Regions from separate parts of the Micromonospora sp. DH14 genome, predicted to be linked through region 2. Evidence: riboswitches for the same ligand, from Rfam matches in the RefSeq annotation. Region 2 holds a riboswitch; the other holds the start of a gene.
What was found. Region 2 has a riboswitch for thiamine pyrophosphate ahead of QCZ28_RS31030 (ECF transporter S component). Riboswitches for the same ligand answer to the same signal wherever they lie in the genome.

Region 1: another riboswitch for thiamine pyrophosphate. It lies ahead of thiE (thiamine phosphate synthase); the one in region 2 lies ahead of QCZ28_RS31030 (ECF transporter S component).

The regions. Positions count from the first base shown of each region.
Region 1 is NZ_JARVKT010000043.1:37,580-47,812, forward strand. It holds gene QCZ28_RS31805 (aldo/keto reductase) at 1-373, shown strand, start outside; gene QCZ28_RS31810 (hypothetical protein) at 747-1,406, opposite strand; gene QCZ28_RS31815 (ThuA domain-containing protein) at 1,478-7,309, opposite strand; TPP riboswitch at 7,622-7,731, shown strand; gene thiE (thiamine phosphate synthase) at 7,726-8,352, shown strand; gene thiO (glycine oxidase ThiO) at 8,349-9,509, shown strand; gene thiS (sulfur carrier protein ThiS) at 9,500-9,700, shown strand; gene QCZ28_RS31835 (thiazole synthase) at 9,697-10,233, shown strand, end outside.
Region 2 is NZ_JARVKT010000040.1:34,536-44,768, reverse strand. It holds gene QCZ28_RS31050 (acyl-CoA dehydrogenase family protein) at 1-1,547, opposite strand, end outside; gene QCZ28_RS31045 (DUF6328 family protein) at 1,652-2,155, opposite strand; gene QCZ28_RS31040 (SIS domain-containing protein) at 2,275-3,024, opposite strand; gene QCZ28_RS31035 (alpha/beta fold hydrolase) at 3,054-3,875, opposite strand; TPP riboswitch at 3,983-4,087, shown strand; gene QCZ28_RS31030 (ECF transporter S component) at 4,161-4,748, shown strand; gene QCZ28_RS31025 (ABC transporter ATP-binding protein) at 4,879-6,309, shown strand; gene QCZ28_RS31020 (energy-coupling factor transporter transmembrane component T) at 6,306-7,106, shown strand; gene QCZ28_RS31015 (hypothetical protein) at 7,454-7,954, opposite strand; gene QCZ28_RS31010 (thiamine-binding protein) at 8,246-8,542, shown strand; gene gndA (NADP-dependent phosphogluconate dehydrogenase) at 8,732-10,174, shown strand.

The DNA of each region.
Region 1 (10,233 bases), on a different contig from region 2:
GGCCGAGGTGATCCCGGCGTGCGAGCGGTTCGGCCTCGGCATGCTGCCGTTCTTCCCGCTCGCCAACGGCCTGCTGACCGGCAAGTACAAGCGCAGCGAGCAGCCCCCGGCCGGCAGCCGGCTCTCCGGCGGTGGCCGGTACGCCGAGCGGCTCGCCGCGGCCGACTGGGACACCATCGAGGCGATCGAGGCGTACGCGGCCGAGCGGGGTCTGAGCATGCTCCAGGTGGCGATCGGTGGGCTGGCCGCCCAGCCGGCGGTGACCTCGGTGATCGCCGGTGCCACCACGCCCGAGCAGGTACGCGCCAACGCCGCCGCCGGCACCTGGGAGCCCAGCGACGACGACCTGGCGGCGCTGCGCGCCATCCTCTGAGCGGTGCGGCCTGGCTCGCGGTGCGGCCTGGCTCGCGGTGCGGCTGGGCTCGGGGCGGTGCGGCCGGCGCGGCGCCCTGATCCACTCGTGTTCCTGGAAGTCGGGGTGACCTGGGGCCGGGGAAGGCGCGGTTTCATGAAAGTCGAGTCGATCATGACCGGCGGGGCGGCCAGGTGACGCCTGCGCGGGCTGGCGGTGACCGACCAACCCCGGTTCGGTGGGTGAGATGACGATGGGCCGGGCCGCTGGTTGCGGCCCGGCCCGTTTCGTCGTCAGTGTCGGTCAGTCGGCCGCGCCGGCGAGATCGTCGTGGTCTGTCGGTGCCCCGGCGAGATCGTGGTGCTCCGTCGGTGCGGCGGCGAGATCGTCTTCGTCAGTTGGTGCGGCGGCGGCCGAACAGCATGGCCACCCCCATTGCCGCGGCGACGAGGACCAGGCCGGCCGCCGCGAACGGCCACCAGCCGGCGCCCGCCCCGCCTGCCCCGTCCGTTGGCTTGGTCACCGCGACCGGCTCGGGCGCCGGTGGTGACTGCGCCGCCCGGGCCTGCACCGTGGCGGTGGCCTTGCCCGCCAACGGGGCGGGGGAGTTCACCGTCACCTTCCAGGTGCCGGTGGAGAGCACCGGGCCGCTGCTGTAGAAGCCGTGCCCCTCGGGCTGCGGTTCCAACTGCACCGGCCCGACCTTCTGCCCGTCGGGGCCGGTGGCGGTGAGGACCAGCCGCACCACCTGTTCCAGCCGGCGGCCATCGGTGTAGCTGGCCTGGATGGTGACGCCCTGAGCGCCGTCGCCGGCCACCGTGAGCTTGAGCTTGTCGGCCTGCGCCGCCCGGGCCGCCGGAGCGGCTTGCGCCGCTGGGGCGGCCTGCGCCACCCGGGCCGCCTGCCCCGCCGGAGCAGCCTGCGCGGCCTGCGCGGCCTGCGTCGCCTGCGCGGCCTGCGTCGCCTGCGCGGCGTGCGCCGCTGGGGCGGCGGCGAACAGGGTCAGGGCCAGTCCGACGGACCCGGCGGCCAACACCTTGCGGATACCCGTCACGGACATCCCCTCCCTACCGATGAGGGAGGCCCCTCCCCGACGCCGTAGCGCCGGGGAGGGGCCTCGTCGGATCAGAGCTGGCGACCGGGTGCCAGCCGGGTGGCGTCACCACCGAGCCGTCCGGTGCCCTTGACCGAGTCGCCGTCGTTCGCCTTGACCCCGGCCTTGCTGGCCGCGCCGCCGAGCCGAACGATCATGGCGTCGGCGTCCCGGATCAGGACGTCCCGGACCTCCGCCTCGGGCACCAGGGTGGTGTCAGAGGCGAGCGTCCGGAACGCGGTCAGCTGCCGTACGGCCGCCTTGTCGTCGCCGGCCGCCTCGGACGCCCGCACAGCGTCGAGCTTGTTCGACAGCTGCTTGTGCGCCTTGGTCGAGAGCCGCCCCGTCGCCTTGAACCGGTCCAGCAGACTCTGCATGTCCCGGAACGAGGTGGTGACGAAGAACCGGACCGTCGAGGTGGTCTTGTTGCCCGCCTTGTCGGTCGCGGTCACGGTCAGCTCGTGCAGGCCGAGCGACAGGTCGTACATGGCCTGCAGCGTGCCGCTGGCGTACGCCTGGCCGTCGAGCTGGCCGACCACGGTCGCGATGCCCGAGGTCGGGTCGACGGCCTGCCAGGACACTCGAACGTCCTGGCTGTCACCGTAGAGCTGGCCGTCGGCGAGACCGGAGACCAGCAGTGTCGGCTTGGTGCCGTCGATCTTCAAGACCGCCGACTTGAGCGTCTCGGCGTTGCCCGCCTTGTCGGTCGAGCGGTACAGCAGCTCGTGCTGCCCGTCACCGGTCACCTCGACCGGCGTCGTGTACGGCGTCCACGCGCCACCGTCCAACGACCACTCCACCGTCTTGACGCCGGAACCGGCGTCGGTGGAGGCCAGCACGACCGGGATGGTCCCGTTGTGCCAGCCGGCGTCGTTCGCCGGAGCGAACGTCGCAGTGGTCACCGGCGCGGTGGCGTCGATCTTGACCGAGACGGTCTTGGTCGCCTCCACGTTGCCTGCCTTGTCCGTCGAGCGGAACCGGAGCTCGTGCTCGCCGTCCCCGCTGACCGCCACCGGAGCGGTGTACGCCGTCCAGGTGGTGGCCCCGTCCAGCTGGTACTCGGTGCTGGCGAGCCCGCTACCGCCGGCCTCGTCGGCGCCGGTGAGCGTGATCGTCACCGGTCCGGTGTACCACCCGTCGGTCGGGGTGCCGGAAACCGCCGAGGTGGTCACCGGTGCGGCCTCGTCGGCCACCTCCGTGCTGAGCCGGAAGTAGTCGAACGAGGCGGTCTTCGACGCCGTCTGGTTGGCACCGAGGGTGAACAGCCCCACCTTCGGGGTGGCACCCACCGCGGTGTTGGTCAGCGCCTCCAACGCGGTCCAGGACGTCCCGTCCGCCGAGTACGACGCGGTGAACGTGTTGCCGACGCGCGCCAACCGCAGGTGCCAGACGGCGCTGGTCAGGTTGGTCACCTCCGGCTGCGGGTTCTGCACCGCACCGGCGATCTCGCTGCGGAACTCGATCCGCCGCGTCACCGCCGAGCCGGCCTGGTTGTCCGCGATGAAGTCGAACTTCAGGTAGTTGTCGTCGTCGGCCTGCACGAGCAGACCGGCCTGCTGGTACTGCTCGTTCAGCAGACTGCCGTCGACCTTCGTCTCCAGGGTCCAGTCGCCCGACGGCGCGGTCTGAAGGATGAAGTTCTTCGGCCCGGTGTTGTCGGTGCCGTAGATGTCACCGTTGGGCACGTCGATCCGCAACGCGCCACCGGTGACCCGGTAACCGGTCGGGTCCTCCCGCAGGATCGCGTCCCACCGGCACTTGTCCAGCGTGGTGCCGTTGAACTCGTCCGACGGGTCGACCGGCCCGGCCGGGGCGTCCGGCGTCACCTGGAACGAGTCGAAGGCCGCCTCGACAACCGGTGCCGCGGTGCCACCGTTGAGCGCGAAGACCCCGATCCGCGGGTTGGTGATGCCGGCGAGCGCGGCCGAACGGCCGACCGGGGTGAACGTCTGGCCGTCGCTCGAAACGGACGCGGTCAGGTTCGTCCCGTCGCTGGTGACCCGCAGGTACACGGTGTCACCCGCCGGTGCGTTGGTGGCGTCGGCGGACTCGTTGCGCGGCGTGCCCGCCGTCTCCCGGATGAACTCCACCCGCCGGCTGCCGTTGTACAGCAGGTCCAGCTTGGCGTAGTTGTCGTCGTCGCCGTACACCAGCAGGCCGGCCTGCTGGTAGTTGGCCGTCACCGGCAGGGTGACCTTGGTGGTCATCTCCCACGCGCCGGTCGGAGCCGCCTGGAGCACCAGGTTGGTGGCGTCGTTGCGTGCGCCGTAGAGGTCACCCACGCCGGTGGGCAGCCGCAGTGCGCCATCACTGAGCGAGTAGAGCTGGTTCTCCCGGATCACGCTGGTCCAGCGGTCCTTGTCGAGCGTGTTGCCGTTGAAGTCGTCCGAACGCGCCCCGAAGCAGGACGTGTCCGGCGCGTCGACCCGCACCGGCACCGTGGCGTACGACTTGGCGCCCTTGCTGTCGGTCACCGTGAGGGTGGCCGTGAAGGTGCCCGCGCTGGTGTAGGTGTGGCTGGCGTCCAGGGTGGTCGCCGTGCCGCCGTCACCGAAGTCCCAGGCGTACGTCAGCGGGGTGTCGCCCTCGGCGTCGGTGGCCGTGCCGTCGAAGGCGACGGTGACCGGTGCGGTGCCGGTGGCCGGGGTGGCCGTGGCGCTGACCACCGGCGGCGCGTTCTCGGTGACACCGCGGCCGACGAAGTCCATCCAGTTGACGTTGAACAGCGAACCCGATCCGCCGTTCGGGTCGCGGGCGAGGAAGTACAGCGAGCCGCTCGCGGCGCCGGTGACCGGTGCGCTCACGTCCGTGTACGTCTGCCACGCGCCGGTCGCCGGCACGGTGGCCGTGGCGACCACCGGTCCGTCAACCGCACCGGCGCGGACCTCGATCCGACCGCCAGCGGCGGCGGAGGCGGCCCGGAACCGGATCTCGGTGATGTTCGTCAGGTCCGCCGGGGCGAGCGACCACCAGTCGCCGTCCTCGATGAACCCGATGTTCTGACCGCCGCCGGCGGTGTCGGCGCCGGTCTCCCGCTGCACGCCGGCGTCGCCGCCGCCGGTGCTCACCGGTGCCCGCCCGGTGGCGGTGAAGAACTCGGCCTGCTTGCGCTTGGGCTGCAGCACCTCGATCACCCGACCGGTGAGCGGGCTGGCGCCGCCGGCGCCACCGTCGTCGGTGTAGGTGGCCTCGAAGACCGCGAAGACGTTCGCCTCGGCGCCGTGCCCGGAGGCGAGCGACGTCTGGACGGTGCCGGTGCAGCCGGTGTGCTGCTCCAACGGGTGGGCGTGCTCGTCGTGACCCAGGAGCACCTGGAGGTTCACCCGGTCACAGTCGATCTCCCCGTCCTCCGGGTCGGTCACCTTGATCGAGTAGCGGACCTGGTCGCCCCACTCGAAGAACCCGCCGTCCGGCGGGAACTCGATGGTCACCGTCGGAGCCGTGTTGCCCACGGTGACCGGCACGTTGGCCACCGCGGTACGGCCCTTGGGGTTGGTGACGGTGAGCTGGGCGGTGTAGTTGCCCGCCGTGGCGTACGTGTGGGTCGGGTTCGCCTCGGTGGAGGTCTGCCCGTCACCGAAGGCCCAGGCGTAGGTGAGCGTGCCGCCGTCCGGGTCCCGGGATCCGGCGCTGGAGAAGGTCACCGTCAACGGTGCCGCACCCGAGGTCGGGGTGGCGGACGCCGCAGCGATCGGTGCGCGGTCCCCGGCGGTGTAGTCGATCCGGTAGACGCCCGAGTTGTCGTTGTTGCCGCCGAAGCCGCTGCCCCACTCGATCAGGTACAACGCGCCGTCGGGGCCGAACTCGAAGTCCATCGGCCGGATCATGCTCATGCCGGTGAGCAGCTGGTTGATGTCCACCAACGACTTGCCGTCGGGGGTCAGCTGCATGGTGTACATCTTGTTCTGGTTCCACTCGCCGAGCAGCGCCTTGCCGTCGTAGTACGCCGGCCACTTGCGGGTCGAGTTGAGGTCCGCGTCGTAGCGGTAGACCGGGCCACCCATCGGTGCGCCACCGCCGCCGATCTCCGGGTAACGCGCGTCACCGGCGTACCCGTAGTCGACGGTCGCGGGGACGACCGGCGGGAGGTTGGTCAGGCCGGTGTTGTTGGGCGAGTTGTTCACCGGCGCGGCACAGTCGAACTTCGCGCCGCTCGGGCCGGACGGGAACGTGTAGTCGTTGTAGGCCTCGTTCGTCCCGGTGCAGTACGGCCAGCCGTAGTTGCCGGGGGTCACGATGTTCCACTCGACCAGGCCCCGAGGGCCGCGGTTCGGGTTGTCGGAGTTGGCGTCCGGCCCGTAGTCCGCGACGTACAGGGTGTTCGTCTTCGGGTCGGTGCCGATCCGGAACGGGTTGCGGAAGCCCATCGCGTAGATCTCGGGACGGGTCTTCTCGGTGCCCGGCGCGAACAGGTTGCCGGCCGGAACGGTGTACGTCCCGTCGTCCTCCGGGTGGATCCGGATCACCTTGCCGCGCAGGTCGTTCGTGTTGGCCGAGGTGCGCTGCGCGTCGTAGTCCTGGCGGCCGGCCCGCTCGTCGATCGGCGAGTACGAGTTCGACTCGAACGGGTTGGTGTTGTCGCCGGTGGCCAGGTACAGGTTGCCCTCGCCGTCGAAGGTCATGCTGCCGCCGGCGTGGCAACAGGTGTTGCGCTGGGTGTCGACCCGCAGCACCTGCTTCTCGCTGGCCGGGTCGATGGTGTCACCGGTCACCGTGAACCGGGACAGCAGGTTGCGGGTGACCCCGTCGTTCGGGGCGTAGTACAGGTACACCCACTTGTTGGTGGCGAAGCCCGGGTCGAGCCGGATGCCGATCAGACCGTCCTCGTTGCCGGTGAAGACGTCCAGGTCCACGGCGGTGACGGTGTTGCCGGTGTCCGGCTTGATGATCTGCACCCGACCGTCGCGCTCGATGTAGAAGACCCGCCCGTCGGGGGCGATGTCCAGCTCCATCGGGTTGCTGGTGTTGCTGTCCAGCGAGACCTTCTCGAAGTTGGAGGTCTTCGAGGCGCCACAGTCGGCGTCCACCACACCGGCGGCGCTCTGGATGCCGCCGAGCAGGTGGGAGAGGAAGCCGGGCTCGGCGTACGACTCCCGGGTGTGCCCCAAACCGGTGTACCAGGAGCGGCCACCGTCGTAGTCCTGACACCAGGCGACCGGGTGGTCGGCACCCATCGCGCCGGCGCCGGGGGTGTAGCTCTTCTCGTCCAGGCTGGCCAGCACGTGCACGTCCGGCCGGGGGTTGCTCTGGTAGTTGTACCACTCGTCGAAGCGGGACCAACGGTCCGGCAACTCCGCGGTGGACGGGTGGGCGTGGTCCTCCACCTTGACGGTGGCCGTCTGGTTCTGCGGGTGGTTGGCGAAGTACGCGCCGACCAGGTCGCCGTACCAGGCCCAGCTGTACTCGGTGTCCGACGCGGCGTGGATGCCGACGTAACCACCGCCGGCCTTCACGTAGCGCTCGAACGCCGCCTGCTGCTCGGCGTTGAGCACGTCACCGGTGGTGGAGAGCCAGATCACCGCCTTGTACTTCGCCAGGTTGGCGTCGTTGAATGCGGCGCCGTCCTCGGAGTTGTCAACGGTGAATCCGTTGGCCGCGCCGAGTTGTTGGATGGCGGCGATGCCGGTGGGGATGGAGTCGTGCCGGAAGCCGGCGGTCTTGGAGAAGATCAGGACGGAGTAGGGATCGGCTGCGGCCTTTGGCGCCTTCGGCGCCACCTGGCTGACCGGGGCTGCGGCTTTCGCATCCCGTGGGGGGACCTGGGCGGCCGCCTGGGCGGGCGTGCCGAACAGGGTGGTCGAGGCCATGGCCAGGGAGATCAGGGTTGCGGTGATGGGTACGCGGGCACGACGAGAACGGGACACGCCGCCTCCTGTGTCGTAGTGACAGAGCTCGCGGGAGTCGGCTCGCCGAAGGCCGTCCCTGATGGAGCCGGTGGTGACGCCGTGCCAGGGTGCCCCCACCGACATTTTGTCGAATCGCTGAACAAATTAATTCGGCTGGCTCGATGTCGGGCAAGATGCGGGCGGGTAACGGTTCTGCAACGGCGGGCGACATTCCGAACAGGACCGCATGAAGTGCCCCATGGATCTTGATCGTTCTGATGTGGTCCGGCCTGCCGGTCGCCGCCGACCCGGCACCTTGGCAGTCCGGCGGATCTGTCGTACGGTGACACGCAAGTAACCCACGGGAGCCCGGTGTACCGGGCTGAGAGGGGGGCTGACAGCCCCCGACCGTCGAACCTGATCCGGGTAATGCCGGCGCAGGGAGGAGTGTTGCCGTGCCGTCCCTGGGGCGATTGCATCTCATCACCGACACCCGACCCGGGCGTGACCCACTCGCCGTGGTCCGGGCCGCCCTCAGCGCGGCCCGTGCCGAGCTGGTGGTGCAGGTCCGGGTGGAGGATTCCGCCACCGACCGCGAGGCGTACGACCTGGCCCGACGGGTGCTGACGCTGTGCACCTCGTACGGGGCGTCCTGCCTGGTCAACGACCGGTTGCACGTGGCGCTGGCGGTGGGCGCCGCCGGTGGCCACGTCGGCGCCGACGACCTGCCGGTCGCCGCCGCCCGCCGGGTGCTCGGCCCCACCGGCGTGCTGGGCGCCACCGCCCGCGCGCCGGGCACCGCGGGCGAGGCCGTCGCGGCGGGAGCCAGCTACCTCGGCGTCGGACCGTGCCACACCACCAGCACCAAGACCGGTCTGCCGGATCCCATCGGGCCCGCCGGGGTACGCGCCGTCGTCGACGCCGTCGATGTGCCGGTCATCGCGATCGGTGGAGTGACCGCCGCCCGGGTGCCGGCGCTGCGGGCCGCCGGGGCGTACGGGGTGGCGGTGGTCGGTGCCGTCTCCGCCGCTGCCGACCCGGCACGGGCGACCGCCGCGCTGATCGAGGCCCTGACGTGCTGACCGGCCGGTTCCCGTCAGCGCCGTCGAGCGACCGGGTCCGGCCGGACGTGGCAGTGGTGGGGGCGGGGCCGATCGGGCTGGCGATCGCCTGGCGCTGCGCCGCGCGAGGGCTGCGGGTGGCGGTGCACGATCCCGCACCCGGCTCGGGGGCGTCGTCGGTGGCCGCCGGCATGCTCTCCCCGGTCGCCGAGGCGTACTTCGGCGAACGGCAGCTGACCGCGTTGCTGGTGGCGTCCGCCGAGCGCTGGCCGGCGTTCGCCGCCGAGCTGACCGAGACGACCGGGGTCGGGATCGGCTACCGGACCGAGGGCACAGTGATGGTCGGCCTCACCGGCGACGACCTGGCCGAGGCGCGCCGGCTCTGGGCGTACCAGCAGGGGTTGGGCCTGCCGGTGACGCCGCTGCGCCCCAGCGAGCTGCGCGACCGCGAACCGGCGCTCGCCCCCCGGGTGCGCGGCGGCGCGCTCGCGCCCACCGACCACCAGGTCGATCCCCGGTTGCTGGTGCCGGCGCTGCGCACGGCCGCGCAGCGGGCCGGCGTGGTGCTCGTGCCGCAACCGGTCCGGCGGCTGTCCGATCTGGACGCCGGTGTCACGGTGGTCGCCGCCGGCTGCGGGGCCGCCGCGCTCACCGGCCTGCCGGTGCGGCCGGTGAAGGGTCAGATCCTCCGGCTCCGCGCGCCCGACGGCCTCGCGCCGGGCTTCCGGCACGTGATCCGGGGGTACGCCGACGGCGAGCACGTCTACCTGGTGCCCCGCGCCGACGGCGAGGTGGTGCTCGGCGCGACGGTCGAGGAGCGGTCGGACACCACAGTCACCGCAGGCGCGGTGCAGCGGCTGCTGCGCGCCGGGGTCGACCTGCTGCCCGAACTGGCCGAGTACGACCTGGTCGAGGCGGTCGCCGGGCTGCGCCCGGGCACCCCGGACAACGCGCCGATCCTCGGCCCGCTGCCCGACCGGCCGGACGTGCTGGCCGCCACCGGGCATCACCGGCACGGCATCGTGCTCACCCCGATCACCGCCGACCTGATCGCCGACCTGGTGCTCGGCGGCGGACCCGACCCACTGCTCACGCCCTTGCGGGCGGACCGCTTCGGCCCGACCGGTGCCGTCGTGGGCGGACCTGGACCGACGATGGAGGGGAACCCGTGGAGTTGACGGTGAACGGGGCCGGGCGCAGCGTTCCCGCCGGCGCGTCAGTGGCGGACCTGGTCGACGACATCGTGCCGCACCCACGGGGGGTGGCGGTCGCGGTCAACGGCGAGGTGGTGCCGCGCACCGGCTGGCCGGCCCGAACGCTGCGCGACGGTGACCGGGTCGAGGTGCTCACCGCGGCGCAGGGTGGGTGAGCGGCGTGCCTTTCGAGCTGGGTGGGGCGACCTTCACCTCACGGTTGATCCTCGGCACCGGCGGCGCCGCGAACCTGCACGTGTTGGAGCAGGCGATCCGGGCGTCCGGCACCGAGCTGGTCACAGTGGCGCTGCGGCGGGTGGGCACCGCGCCGGGCTCCACCGGTGGCCTGCTGGAACTGCTGGACCGGTGCGGCGTACGCCTGCTGCCGAACACCGCCGGCTGCCACACCGCGACCGAGGCGGTGAAGGTGGCCCGGCTAGCCCGGGACGCGTTCGACACCGACTGGGTCAAGCTGGAGGTGATCGGCGACGAGCGGACGCTCCTGCCCGACGGGGTGGAGCTGCTCCGCGCCGCCGAGGAGTTGGTCGCCGACGGTTTCACCGTGCTGCCGTACACCAGTGACGACCCGGTGCTCGCCCGCCGCCTCGTCGACGTGGGCTGCGCCGCGGTGATGCCGGCCGGCTCGCCGATCGGTTCGGGGCTCGGCGTCGGCAACCCGCACCACATTCGGCTCATCCGGCAGGGTGTG
Region 2 (10,233 bases):
AACTCGGCGTACGCCGAGGGGGTCTGCCCCCGGCCCACGGCGAGGGTGGGTAGCCACTTCGCGTAGAAGGCGCCCGCCCGCGCGCCGGCGCGGGCCTTGCGGCCCAGCCCCGCGTCCGGATCGATGATGTCGCCGGCCACCGACAGGTGGGCGTCGACCGCCTCCCGTGCGATCAGCAGGTGCATGATCTCGGTGGAGCCCTCGAAGATCCGGTTGATCCGCAGGTCACGCAGCATCTGCTCGACGGCGGCCGGGCGTTCGCCACGGGCGGCCAGCGAGTCGGCCGTCTCGTAGCCGCGCCCGCCCCGGATCTGGACCAGCTCGTCGGCGATCTTCCAGGCCATCTCGCTGGCGTACAGCTTGACCAGCGCCGCCTCGATCCGGATGTCGTTGCGGTCGTCGTCGGCGAGCAGACAGCAGAGGTCGAGCATGGTCTCCATGCCGTACGTGGTGGCGGCGATGAAGGACAGCTTCTGCGCCACCGCTTCGTGCTCACCCACCGGACGACCCCACTGGACCCGGTCGGCGGCCCAGCCACGGGCCACGTTCAACGCCCACTTGCCGGCACCCACGCACATCGCCGGCAGTGAGAGCCGGCCGGTGTTCAGGGTGGTCAGGGCGATCTTCAGCCCCTTGCCCTCGCCGCCGATGACGTTCTCGGCGGGGACGAACACGTCGTGGAACCGGGTCAGGCTGTTCTCCAGACCGCGCAGGCCGATGAACTCGTTGCGCCGCTCGACGGTGATGCCCGGGGTGTCGCCGTCCACCACGAACGCGGTGATCCCGCCCCGGCGGCCCTCGCTGGCCGGCACCCGGGCCATCACCACCAGCAGGGTCGCCACGATGCCGTTGGTGGCCCAGAGCTTCACCCCGTTGAGCCGGTAACCGGTGCCGTCCTCGGTCGGCTCGGCGACGGTGGCCAGCCGGGCCGGGTCGGAGCCGACGTCGGGCTCGGTGAGCAGGAACGCCGACACCTCACCGGCCGCGAGCCGGGGCAGGAAGCGTTGCTTCTGCTCGGCCGTGCCGAACATCTTCAGTGGCTGTGGCACACCGATCGACTGGTGGGCCGAGAGCAGCGCGCCGATGGCCGGGCTGACCGAGCCGGCCAGCATGAGCGCCCGGCAGTAGTGCAGGTTGCTCAGCCCGAGCCCGCCGTACTTCCGGTCGATCTTCATGCCGAACGCGCCAAGGTCGGCCAGGCCGTGGAACACCGAGTCGGGAATGGAGCCGTCCCGCTCGATGGCGGCGCCGTCCACCTCGGAGGCCAGGAAGGCGCGGAACCGACCAAGGAACTCCTCCGCCCGCGCCATGTCGTCAGGGTCGGATCGGGGCCACGGATCGATCAGGTCGAGCCGGAACCGGCCGAGGAACAACTCCTTGCCGAAGCTGGGTCGGTCCCAGGTGGACTCTCGGGCGGCTTCGGCGACCTGCCGGGCCTCCTTCTCGGAAACCTGTCCGGCTTCCGCGGGCAGTGGCCCCGCGGCCTGGGCGGTGGCTTCGGAGTCGGGGCCGTCCGGTGCCGGTCGGCCGTTCTGCGTCGTGGTCACGGCTGCCCCCTCGAAGTTCGGTGCGGCTGCGTCGACGTGTGCGACTACCGTCACGCTACCCCCGGTTGTTACCCGGGGGTAGCGCTGCGTGCGGATCGGCCGGGTCAGCGGCCGTTGATCGTGTCCGGGTCGTCGTCATCGTCGTCGATGTCGTCCTCACCCCAGTTGCGCCGGGCGAACGGCAGGATCATCCAGAACGTGAGGAACCACAGCCCGGTCAGGGCGCTGAGCAGGAAGGCGATCGGCCGGTCCAACACGAAGTCGGTGATCAGCAGGACGGCGCTGACCATCGCGATCAGCATGAAGGCGAGACCGCCGGTGGCCATCCGGTGGGCGAACCGCACCAGCTCCGGCTTACGCCCCTGCCGGAAGAGCGCCCGGTGGAACGCCACCGGCGAGATGATCATCGCGGTGGCGGCGGCCGCCGCGAGCAACGCCACGATGTACACGTCGCGTTGGAACTCGCTGGTCCTGGTGAACCCGTTACTGAACGGCAGGGTGAGCAGGAAGGCGAAGAGGATCTGAACGCCGGTCTGAGCGACCCGCAACTCCTGCAGCAGGTCGGCGAAGTTGCGCTGCCAACGCTGCTTCTCGGTCTCCTTGGACACGCGCTACCTCCGGTGAGACGCTACTGCCGGCGGTCCCGGCCGCCGGCAGCAACGCCAATGCCCCACCCGGCCGAGCGCGAAACAGGTTCACGACATCGGCCGTTCATCGTGTGGCAACGTCAGGACCCGCGTCGGATGCGGCCCGCGTACCGGGCTTCCAGCTCGTTGTTGTGCGCGTCGCCGTCGGGGATGTTCGCCGACAGGTACACCGGGGGCCGTTGCCCCGCCGCCAGCAACCGCGCCACGACCTCCACCGTCACCTGCTGGGCCAGCAACGCCGCGGTGATCGAGGAGACCGCGCCGACCGCGCCACCGCCGGGCAGGGGCAGCGTTGCGTCGCCGTACGGGGCGCCGTTGTCGAGCACCACGTCGGCGAGGTCGCTCAGCTTGCGCCCGGACGGGTGCCGGGACGTCATCCGGCCGGAGTGCTGCGCCGAGGTGATCGCCACCAGCCCGTGACCGTGCTCCTTCACCAGCGTGGCGAACTCCACCATCGCGCCGTTGACCCCGGAGTTCGAGGCGAGCACGAAGACGTCGGTGGGGCGCACCGGGGCCAGCTCGTAGAGGCGGTGCGCGACGGCCGGGTCCCGTTCCAGCAGCGGGCCGAGCCGGTCGGCCGGTTCGCCGCCGATCAGCACCAGGTCGCGCAGCGCGATCCGGTTGGTCGGCACCAGGCCACCCGCCCGCCCGGCGATCTCCATCGCGAGGGCCTCCGAGTGCCCGGTGCCGAACGCGTGCACCACGCCGTCGGCCCGGACGGCCTCGGCGATCAGGTCGGCGGCCCGCCCCACCGCCTCCCGCTGGCTGGCGGCCACCCGGCCGATCGTCTCGGTCACCACGGCCAGGTAGTCCTCGGCACTCACCGTCATACGTCCTCCGTCGTTCGATTGCCTGCCACTTAGCCGACCCGGGCCAGGATCGCTTCGGCGAGTGGGGCCGGCGCCTCGTCCGGGATCCAGTGACTCACCCCGGACAGCTGCACGAAGCGGTAGTCCCCGGTGACGTTCGGCGCGCACGCCTCGGCGGCGGTCCGGCCGATGGCGACGTCCCGGTCACTCCAGACGTACGTGGTGGGCACCGTGACCGGGCCGACGCCGGCCAGGTCGGCGCGGGACATCGCCCGGTACCAGTTCAGGGCCGCCGTGAGCGCCCCCGGCTCGCGCATCGGGTCGGCGTACCTGTTCACCCGGGACGCGTCGCCCACCCCGCCGAGCAGCTTGCGCAGCGCGGCGGCGTGCCACGCCAGCAGCACCTTCTCCGCCTTGTCCGGCTTGCGGAACAACGCCATGTACGACGAGCGGGCCTTCTGTCCGCTGTCGGTGCTCAGGGCGTGCGCCATGGCCGCCGGATGCGGCACGGACACCGCGGTCAGCGTGTGCACCCGGTCGGGGTGCCGGGCGGCGACCGCCCACGCCACCACCGCGCCCCAGTCGTGGCCGACCAGGTGCACGGCGTCCAACTCCAGCGCGTCGAGCACCGCCACCACGTCGGCGACGAGTTCGGGGATGCGGTAGTCGGCCACCGCAGAAGGCCGGGCACCGGGCGAGTAGCCGCGCTGGTCCAGTGCGTACGTGCGCAGCCCACCCGTGTGCAGCCTCGGCACCACGTCGTCCCACTCACCGCTGTGCTGAGGGAAACCGTGCAGCAGCAGGACGGGTACGCCGTCCGGTGGACCGTCGACTGTCACGTCGAACGTGAGGCCTCGCGCATCAACCCGCATGATCGGAAGCGTACCCAGAAGGCGGTGGGCCGGCCGCTCCCGCAGGTCAGGCGCATGCCCTGCTGGGCCCACGACCCGGGTCGGTGTTAGCGTCACCGAGACAACTTCATATCCGACAGGGGAGCGCACAGCGCTGAGAGTGCGGGTACGCCCGCAGACCCTCGAACCTGATCTGGGTAATGCCAGCGCAGGGAGTTCGGTCGACCTCCAGCCGCGCCGCAGTCCGGTGCCACCGGACGCGGCGTGCGTCTTCTCCTGGTTCTCTTCGTTGAACTGGGAGCAATCATGGACAACACCACCAACCGTTGGCGCACCATCGACATCGTGGTCGCCTCGGTGATCGCGGTCGCCTTCGGCGTCATCTTCTGGGCCTGGGGCCTGGTCTGGAGCGCCACCGAGGGCGCGTTCGCCTTCTTCCCGCCGGCGCAGACGCTGCTCTACGGCGTCTGGTTGATGCCGGCGGTGATCGGTGGGCTGGTCATCCGCAAGCCCGGCGCCGCGCTCTACTGCGAGACCGTGGCCGCGGTCCTGTCCGCGCTCCTGGGCAGCCAGTGGGCCGGCACGGTGATCCCGCAGGGAATCGTGCAGGGCATCGGCGCCGAGCTGGCCTTCGCCGCCTTCCGGTACCGGTCGTTCCGGCTGCCGACAGCGGTGCTCGCCGGCGCGCTGACCGGTCTCAGCGCCGCGCTGTTCGACTTCTTCGTCTGGAACGTCGACTACGCGCTGGCCGACTACCGCATCCCGTACGCGCTGCTCACCGTCGTCAGCGCCACCGTGATCGCCGGCGCGGGCGGCTGGCTGCTCACCAAGGCCCTGGCCAACACCGGTGTCCTGGACCGCTTCCCGGTAGGCCGAGACCGCGCCCTGGTCTGATCCCCACCCGCGCCGCGCCAATCCTCGTTGATCATGAGGTTGGCGGTGGAATGGATCTTTGAAACCCCCGTCAACCTCATGATCAATCGGCCGGGGGTGGGGTGGGGTGGGGCGGAAGGGTGGGGGTTCGGTGGGCGCTGTGGTGTTGCGGGGGTTCGGGTGGCGGCACGCCGGGCGGCGAGCCTGGGCGCTTCGCGGGGTCGACCTGCGGATCGAGGTCGGGGAACGGGTGCTGCTGCTCGGGCCCTCGGGGGCCGGCAAGAGCACCCTGCTCAGCGCGCTGGCCGGGCTGCTTCCCGACGACTCCGGCGAGCAGGAGGGCACCGTCGAGATCGACGGGCTCGACCCGCGCAAGGGGCGGGAACGGGTCGGCGTCGTCTTCCAGGACCCGGAGACCCAACTGGTGATGGCCCGCTGCGGCGACGACGTCGCGTTCGGGCTGGAAAACCGGGGGGTACCTGCCGACGAGATCTGGCCCCGGGTCGACGAGGCCCTGCACCGGGTGGGCTTCCCGTACCCCCGGGACCGCCGCACCGCGGCGCTCTCCGGCGGCGAGCAGCAACGCCTCGCCCTGGCCGGCGCGCTGGCCCTGCGCCCCGCCCTACTCCTCCTCGACGAGCCGACCGCCAACCTCGACCCGGCCGGGGCGGACCTGGTCCGGCACGCGGTGGCCGGCGCGCTGGACGCCGACACCACGCTGATCCTGGTCGAGCACCGGGTCGCCGAGGCGTTGCCACTGGTCGACCGGGTGGTCGTTCTGGAACCGGGGGGCGGCGTCCGCGCGGACGGCACCCCCGATGCGGTCTTCGCCGCCCTCGGCGGCGCCCTCGCCGCCGAGGGCGTCTGGGTGCCCGGTCACCCCATCACGCCCCGGGCCGCCACCGCCGGGCCAGGGGAGCTGTTGCTCACCGCCGACCAGGTCGGCCTGCCACCCCGGCTGGGCCACACCAACCTGTCGGTACGCGCCGGTGAGGCACTCGCCGTACGCGGACCCAACGGTGCCGGCAAGTCCACCCTGGCGTTGCTGCTCGGCGGTCTGCTCCGGCCGGGCAGTGGGCGGGTCACCGCGTCCGTCGAACTGGCCGGGCCGGACCACCGCACTCCCCCGCACCGCTGGCCGGCCCCCGCGCTGGCCCGGCGGATCGGGTCGGTCTTCCAGGATCCGGAACACCAGTTCGTCACCAGCACCGTCTTCGACGAGCTGGCGCTCGGCCCACGCCGCACCGGTCAACCCGAGGCGGTGGTCAACGAGACCGTGGCCGGGCTCCTGGAACGGCTGCGGCTGGCCCGGCTCGCCGCCGCCAACCCGTACACCCTCTCCGGTGGTGAGGCGCGGCGACTGAGCGTGGCGACCGCCCTGGCCACCGCGCCCCGCCTGTTGATCTGCGACGAACCCACCTTCGGCCAGGACCGGCGGACCTGGCGGGAGTTGGTCGACCTCTTCGCCGACCTGCGCGACGCCGGCCACGGGGTGGTCACCGTCACCCACGACGCGGACTTCGTCGCCGCGCTCGCCGACCGCACCGTCACCCTGCACCGCGCCCCGGACGACCACCGATGATCAGCATCGAGCCGGTCGCCGCGCCGGACGCGCCGTTGGCCCGCCGCAACCCGGTGGCGAAGGTCGCCGCCGCGCTCGCCTTCTCGTTCATCCTGCTGGCCACCCTGGACCCGGTCGCCCCGGCGATCGCCATCGCCCTCGAACTGGCCGTCCTGCCGCTGTTCGGCATCCGCTACCGGGTACTGGCCCGACGGGCCTGGCCCCTGCTGCTCAGCGCCGCCGGCATCCTGGTCACCCTGGTGCTGTTCGCCGCCGACCGGTCCGGTCGGGTCCTGCTGGACGCGGGGCCGGTGCTGGTGAGCACCGGTGTGCTGCTCACCGCGCTCGGCCTCGTGCTGCGGGTGTTCGCGGTGGCGCTGCCCGGCGTGATCGTTTTCGCGACCACCGACCCCACCGACCTGGCCGACGCGTTGATCCAGAACGCGAAGGCGCCGGCCCGGTTCGCCATCGGGGCGCTGGCCGCGTTCCGGCTGGTGCCGCTGCTCGGCCAGGAGTGGCAGATGATCAGCATGGCTCGGCGTGCGCGCGGCGTCGACGCGGGACGCAATCCGGTGGCGAAGCTGCGGCTCTTCACCTCCACCGCGTTCGCGCTGCTGGTAGGGGCGATCCGTCGAGGCACCCGGCTGGCCGTGGCGATGGACGCGCGCGGCTTCGACGCCGGCGCCCCCCGTACCGTCGCCCGCCGGCAGCACTTCACCCGCGCCGACGCGCTCCTCATCGCCGGCGCCGTCGTGCTCGCCTCAGCAGCCCTGACCACCAGCATCCTCCTGGGCACCTTCCGCCCCCTGATCAGCTGACCCCATCCGCCGCGCACCGCCCGCGCCGTCCGTGCCGCCCGGCGCTGGCTCCCGGCGCTGACGCCCGGCGCTGGCACCTGCCGGCAAGATCCGCACAACATCAGGGATGTAGTGGCCTCGCTGCCGACGGAGACCACTACATCCCTGATGTTGTTGTCACCACCCACCACCCACGCCCCGCCGCAACCCCCGCCCGGCCCAGCCCCGCCGCCCCCGTCGATCTTGCGATTCCCTGTCGTTGTTTCATCCCGGTATGCCGGTTATGCGAGGACAGAAAGTGCAGGATCGGCGGGGTGGGTGGGGTGGGCCGGGGCGGGGTGGATGGGTGGGTGCGTGGGGTGGGGTGGTCAGCTGCGGCGGAAGGCGTAGCGGCGGGCTTGGCCGGCCTGTTGGCTGCGGCCGCCGCCGGAGCGGTTGCCGCCGCCCTGCGGTGGGCCGGCCGTCGGTGCCTTCGGTCGCCCGGTTGGCTTCGGCAGGTCTGCCATCTTCGGCGCGTCGACAACCACCGGCACGTCGACCTTCGGCACGTCGACCGCGTCCGGCAGGTCGACCGGCAGCACCACCTCGGCTGGGACGGCCGCCGACACCGCCGGCTGCGCCACCTCCACCAGCGCCGCCGGCTCGACCAGCGCTCCGGGCTTCACCAGCGCCGCCGGCTCGACCAGCGCTCCGGGCTCCACCAGCGCCGCCGGCTCGACCAGCGCTCCGGGCTCCACCAGCGCCGCCGGCAGGGACGGGTCGCGGGACGGCAGAGCGGGTGGCAGCGGGCCGTGGCCGGCCGCCGGGTCGACGCCGAGCGGCGTCGCGCCGGGGGTACGGGTCTTCTTCGGGTTACGCCTGGCAGGCATCCGGGCCTCCTTCTGCGCCGACCGGCACGGCCGGTCCCGCGCTGCGGCGGTCGGTCGGATCGGCTGGTGACCGCCGTCGCGCGACGGTCGAGTGGGGAAGGGACTGCTCACCGGTGTCGGGCAGGACCGTCGCCGCCGAACGGCGGGGAGGGGGATGCGGGACGCCCGGGAGCGCACGGACCGCGACGCGGGACGGCGGGCCGGCTCGGAAGTGGGGCGTCAGTTACGCATGTCCGTACCGTAGCCGCCGCCGCACCGGCGCGCATCCGTTTTTCCTGGCACCATCGGCACATGCTGATCGCGTTCTCGATCACCCCGCTCGGCGGTGACGATTCGGTGGGTGACCTGGTCGCTGAGGCGGTTCGGGTGGTCCGCGCGTCCGGCCTGCCCAATCGGACCGATGCCATGTTCACCACCGTCGAGGGCGAGTGGGACGAGGTGATGGCGGTGGTGAAGCAGGCGGTCGACGTGGTCGCCGCGCGGGCACCCCGGGTGAGCGTGGTGCTGAAGGCCGACGTCCGGCCCGGGGTCACCGACGCCCTCACCGGGAAGATCGCCCGTATCGAAGCCCGTCTCGCCGAAGGCTGACGCGCGCGGCGGGCAATGACGACAGGTTTCCCTGCGCGGGGCTCGCCGACCATCGTCGGGCGTCGAAACCGCCAGCGTCATCTTCCACATTACGTGCAGTAACGCGACGTCGGTCACTGGTCCGTATCGGCTCACATCACGGTAAGTTTCCAAACGCTGATAGTGGTGTGACGAGAGGTGGCGGCACGGATGGCTGATCAGGCGAGGGCTCAAATCGGGGTGACCGGGCTGGCGGTGATGGGTCGCAATGTGGCCCGCAACCTGGCTCGCAACGGCTTCACGGTGGCAGTGCACAACCGCTCGCCGGAGCGCACCCGCAGCCTGGTCGCCGAGCACGGCGACGAGGGCACGTTCGTGCCGGGCGAGACGATGGCTGATTTCGTGGCGTCACTGGAGCGGCCCCGCGCTGTCATCGTGATGGTGAAGGCCGGCGCGCCCACCGACGCGGTGATCGACGAGTTGGTGCCGCTGCTCGACGAGGGCGACATCATCGTCGACTGCGGCAACGCCCACTTCGCGGACACCCGTCGCCGTGAGGAGGCGCTGCGGGCGCAGGGGCTGCACTTCAGCGGCACCGGTGTCTCCGGCGGCGAGGAGGGCGCGCTGCGCGGGCCGAGCATCATGCCGGGCGGTTCCGCCGAGTCGTACGCGAAGCTCGGGCCGATGTTCGAGAAGATCGCCGCCCAGGTGGACGGCGTGCCGTGCTGCACGCACGTCGGGCCGGACGGCGCCGGGCACTTCGTCAAGATGGTGCACAACGGCATCGAGTACGCCGACATGCAGCTCATCGCCGAGGCGTACGACCTGCTCCGGGCCGGCCTGGACGCGACGCCGGCCGAGATCGCGGAGATCTTCCGGGAGTGGAACAACGGCGAGTTGGAGTCGTTCCTCATCGAGATCACCGCCGACGTGCTGGCGCACACGGACGCGGCGACCGGCCGGTCCTTCGTGGACATCGTGCAGGACCGGGCCGAGCAGAAGGGCACCGGTCGGTGGACGGTGCAGAGCGCGCTGGACCTGGGCATCCCGATCACCGGGATCGCCGAGGCGACCTTCGCCCGCTCGCTCTCCGGGCACGTCGACCAGCGTGAGGCGGCCCGCCGGGCGTTCCCCGACGCGGGTGAGAAGTGGCAGGTCACCGACCGGGAGACCTTCATCGAGGACGTCCGCCGGGCGCTGCTCGCTTCCAAGATCGTCGCGTACGCGCAGGGCTTCGACCACATCCGCGCGGGCAGCCAGGAATACAACTGGGACATCGACCTCGGGGGCACCGCGACGATCTGGCGGGGCGGCTGCATCATCCGGGCCCGTTTCCTCAACCGGATCCGCGAGGCGTACGACCAGCAGCCGGACCTGCCGACGCTGCTGGTGGCCCCGTACTTCGCCGAGGCGGTCAGCGCCGGTGTGCCGAGCTGGCGACGGGTGGTGGGCGACGCGACCCGGGCCGGGGTGCCGACGCCCGCGTTCTCGTCGTCGTTGGCGTACTTCGACGCGTTGCGCGCCGAGCGGCTGCCCGCGGCGCTGATCCAGGGTCTGCGGGACAACTTCGGCGCACACACCTACCAGCGGGTGGACCGCGACGGCTCGTTCCACACCACCTGGGCCGGCGACCGCACCGAGTCCCCGGCGTAGCCGGCCAGGCGCCCCCGCGCCCGCACCGTGCTCGATTCGGGCGGTGGGGGCCACCCAGG